DNA from 2 places in the Streptomyces sp. NPDC047853 genome. Region 1 is predicted to be linked to the other one. Evidence: riboswitches for the same ligand, from Rfam matches in the RefSeq annotation. Region 1 holds a riboswitch; the other holds the start of a gene.

Region 1 (2,196 bases):
CGCGGGCCAGCCGGAGCTGGGCGGTGCGGTAGATCGCGGCGGACATCCGGCCCAGGGCCTGGCCGTCCTGGTGGCGGTGTCTGCGGACCCCGACGTCGACCTGCGCCAGGCCGTCCAGGCCGACCAGGTGCAGGGCGTCGACCAGCATGCCCAGCTCGACGCCGTACCCGACGGGGAAGGGCAGCCGTTCGAGCAGCGAGCGGCGGGCCGCGTACTCGCCGCCCAGCGGCTGGACGAAGCCGGCCAGCCGCGGCCAGTGCATGTTCAGCAGCGGGCGGGCCATCAGCTCGGTGACCCGGCCGCCCTGCCCGGGAGCCGCGCCGAGCGGACGGTCGTACATGGCCTTGACGAGGTGCACGTCCGGGTCGGTGAGCAGCGGACCCACGATCCCGGAGACGAAGTCGGCCGAGAACTCCCGCAGGTCGGCGTCGACGAAGCAGACGATGTCGCCCCTGGTGACCAGCAGCGAGCGCCACAGCACCTCGCCCTTGCCGGGGACGGCCGGGATGCGGGGGAGGATCGCGTCGCGGTGCACGACCCGGGCGCCCGCCGCCGCGGCCACCGCCGACGTCCGGTCGCGCGACCCGGAGTCCACGACGACGACCTCGTCGACGAGCGGGTCCCGCCCCATCAGCTCCCGGCGGATCACCGTGACGATGTCACCGACCGTCGCCTCCTCGTCCAGGGCGGGGAGCACCACGCTCACCGTCTGTCCGGTGGCGTGCTTGGCGGTCAGCAGCTGCTGGACGGGCCGGTCCGTCACGGACCAGGAGCGTGCGCCCAGCCAGCGCTCGACTTCTTCCAGCACGGTCCGTGGCTCCTCTGTGATCCATCTCGCGGTACGGACGGCTGTCTCGACCGCCCTGGCCTTCGGTTACAGTCTTGAACAACGCGTGGGGCCACCGCATGCCGGGGTCGCCGCGCGCACCGCACAACAATCGAATACCGCTCATCCAGAGGGGCAGAGGGATACGGCCCGTTGAAGCCCCGGCAACCCTCCAGTCGGTTCTTGTCACGCAGACGTGGCGAGGCTCCCGGCTAGGGAAGGTGCCAAATCCGTCTCACGGCGAGATGCGTCGTGAGGAAGATGAGGAGAAAGGGCCTCGCCTCCATGGCTGTGCAGACCGCCGAAAGCACCACCACCACCCCCTCCGCCGCCCCCGCCGGCTCCGTCGATCTGGGCCCCGCCGCGGCGCTCTCCTGTCGCGAGTGCGGTCACCGCGTGCCGCTCGGCCCGGTCTTCGCCTGCGAGGAGTGTTTCGGCCCGCTGGAGATCGCCTACGACTTCTCGGCCTACGACACCGAGGAGCTGCGGGGGCGCATCGAGGCGGGCCCCGCGAACATCTGGCGGTACGCCCCGCTGCTGCCCGTCCCCGCCGACGTGGCCGACAAGCCGAACATCAACCCGGGCTGGACCAAGCTCGTCAAGGCCGACAACCTCGCCCGCGAGCTGGGCGTCACCGGCGGCCTCTACGTCAAGGACGACTCCGGCAACCCGACGCACTCCTTCAAGGACCGTGTCGTCGCCCAGGCCATCGAGGCCGCCCGCGCCTTCGGCTTCACCACCCTCTCCTGCTCCTCCACCGGCAACCTCGCGGGGGCCGTCGGCGCCGCCGCCGCCCGCGCCGGCTTCCGCTCCTGCGTGTTCATCCCGCACGACCTGGAGCAGGGCAAGGTCGTCATGGCCGCCGTCTACGGCGGAGAGCTCGTCGGCATCGAGGGCAACTACGACGACGTGAACCGCTTCTGCTCCGAGCTGATCGGCGACCCGGCGGGCGAGGGCTGGGGCTTCGTCAACGTCAACCTGCGGCCGTACTACGCCGAGGGTTCCAAGACGCTGGCCTACGAGATCTGCGAGCAGCTCGGCTGGCGGCTGCCCGACCAGCTCGTGGTCCCGATCGCCTCCGGCTCCCAGCTCACGAAGATCGACAAGGGACTGCAGGAGCTGATCAGGCTCGGTCTCGTCGAGGACCGGCCGTACAAGATCTTCGGTGCCCAGGCCGCCGGCTGCTCGCCGGTGTCCACCGCCTACAAGGCCGGCCACGACGTCGTACGCCCGCAGAAGCCGGACACCATCGCCAAGTCCCTCGCGATCGGCAACCCGGCCGACGGGCCGTACGTCCTGGACATCGCGCGCCGCACCGGCGGCGCCGTCGAGGACGTGACGGACGAGCAGGTCGTCGACGCCATCAAGCT
Region 2 (2,196 bases), on a different contig from region 1:
TCCTGGCCCGCCCTGCTGAACGGACTGCTGGACGGCCAGGACCTGTCCGCGGACGACACCGCCTGGGCGCTGGACGTGATCATGCGCGGCGAGGCGACCGACGCGCAGATCGCCGGCTTCGCGGTGGCCCTCAGGTCCAAGGGCGAGACCGTCGAGGAGATCTCCGGCCTGGTCCGCACCATGTACGCCCACGCCAACGTGATCGAGGTGCCCGGCGAGACGGTTGACATCGTCGGCACCGGAGGCGACGGCGCCAAGACGGTCAACATCTCCACCATGTCGGCGATCGTCGTGGCCGGCACGGGCGCGAAGGTCGTCAAGCACGGCAACCGGGCGGCCTCCTCGGCGTCCGGCGCCTCCGACGTCCTGGAGAGGCTCGGGGTGAACCTGGAGCTGACGCCGAAGCGGGTGGCTGAGGTCGCCGAGGAGGCCGGCATCACCTTCTGCTTCGCCGTGAAGTTCCACCCCGCCCTGCGCCACGTGGCCGCGGCCCGCGGCCAGCTGGGCATCCGCACGGTGTTCAACTTCCTGGGCCCGCTGACCAACCCCGCCCGGGTCACGTCCCAGGCGATCGGGGTGGCCCACGCCCGGATGGCGCCGATCATCGCCGGGGTCTTCGCCGAACGCGGCCACTCGTCGCTGGTCTTCCGCGGCGACGACGGCCTCGACGAGCTGACCACCACCGCCACCTCCCGGGTCTGGGTGGTGCGGGACGGCCGGGTGAGCGAGGAGACCTTCGACCCGCGCGACGTCGGCCTCGACCTGGTGCCGGTCGAGGCGCTGCGCGGCGCCGACGCCTCCTACAACGCCGACGTCGCCCGCCGCCTGCTGAACGGTGAGACGGGCCCGGTGCGGGACGCGGTCCTGCTGAACTCGGCGGCGGCCCTGGTCGCCCTGGAGCCGGGTGACGCACCGCTGACCGCGCAGATCCGGGCCGGCATGGACCGGGCCGCCGAGGCGATCGACTCGGGTGCCGCGCGCCGCGCGCTGGAGCGCTGGGTGGCCGCCAGCAACGCGTAGCCGCCTGCTCGTGTGACGTGCGTCCCGCGATCCGGACCCGGGTTGCGGGGCGCCGATCACTTCCCCTAGATTTCTCGACAGGTCATGAGTGACAGTCATGAGGCCCCGGCCGACTGTCCGGCAACCCTCCGTCCGTGGCGGGGTGCCCCGGGTGAAGACCAGGTCGTGGACAGCAAGGTCCTCGGCAAGCGCGGACCCCTCGCGGAACCAGGGGTCCTGGGTCGTTCGAGGGAGTCTCCCGTGAATCAGCGAATGCGATAGGGCCGCAGAGCCCCGCCTCCGCAGCGCCTCTTCCCCCTTCTCCGCCGTTCCGGCCTTCCCCTGCCCGGACCCGCCGTGGTTCGCGTGGTGATGCCGTATGCCTTCACGGGAGTGAACCCATGTCCGTCTCCGCCGTCGCCGTCGACCCCTCCGTCTGTGCCCCGCTGCCCGTCCTGGGCCGGGACGTCACCGTTCCGCTCGTCACCGGCGGCGAGGTCACCTACGCCGCCCTCGACTACGCCGCCAGCGCCCCCGCACTCCAGCGGGTCTGGGACGACGTGGCGGCCTACGCCCCGTACTACGGCAGCGTGCACCGGGGCGCCGGGTACCTGTCGCAGCTGTCGACGGACCTGTTCGAGAACGCCCGCGCGACCGTCGCCGGCTTCCTCGGCTGCCGGGACACCGACCAGGTCGTCTTCACCCGGTCCACCACCGACTCCCTCAACCTGCTCGCCGCCGCGCTGCCGGCCGGCTGCCGGGTCTTCGTCTTCGAGACCGAGCACCACGCCTCGCTGCTGCCCTGGCGCGACGCGGAGGTGACGTACCTCGACGCCCCGCGCACCCCGGCCCAGGCCGTCGAGACCCTGGAGCGCGCCCTCGCGGCCCGCGAGCCGTACGGGCCCGCCCTGGTCTGCGTCACCGGCGCCTCCAACGTCACCGGCGAGCTGTGGCCGGTGCGCGAACTGGCCGCCGCCGCCCACGCGCACGGCGCCCGGATCGTGCTGGACGCCGCCCAGCTCGCCCCGCACCACCCCGTCTCGGTGGCCGACCTGGACGTCGACTGGGTCGCCTTCTCCGGGCACAAGCTGTACGCCCCCTTCGGCACCGGCGTGCTGGCGGGGCGTGCCGACTGGCTGCGCGAGGCCGAGCCGTACCTGGCCGGCGGCGGCGCCAGCCGCAGCGTCTCCCGGCGCG

What was found. A riboswitch is a leader RNA that binds a small molecule or an ion and turns the genes downstream of it on or off. The one in region 1 is predicted to bind S-adenosylmethionine.
Region 2: it holds a riboswitch for S-adenosylmethionine, as region 1 does, so the genes downstream of both, ACGF5T_RS19840 (aminotransferase class V-fold PLP-dependent enzyme) here and thrC (threonine synthase) in region 1, are expected to answer to the same signal.

The regions. Positions count from the first base shown of each region.
Region 1 is NZ_JBIDCI010000003.1:138,284-140,479, forward strand. Features, by position in the region: gene ACGF5T_RS07530 (glucosyl-3-phosphoglycerate synthase) at 1-808, opposite strand, end outside; SAM riboswitch class I at 947-1,094, shown strand; gene thrC (threonine synthase) at 1,112-2,196, shown strand, end outside.
Region 2 is NZ_JBIDCI010000010.1:49,141-51,336, forward strand. Features, by position in the region: gene trpD (anthranilate phosphoribosyltransferase) at 1-1,020, shown strand, start outside; SAM riboswitch class IV at 1,101-1,217, shown strand; gene ACGF5T_RS19840 (aminotransferase class V-fold PLP-dependent enzyme) at 1,401-2,196, shown strand, end outside.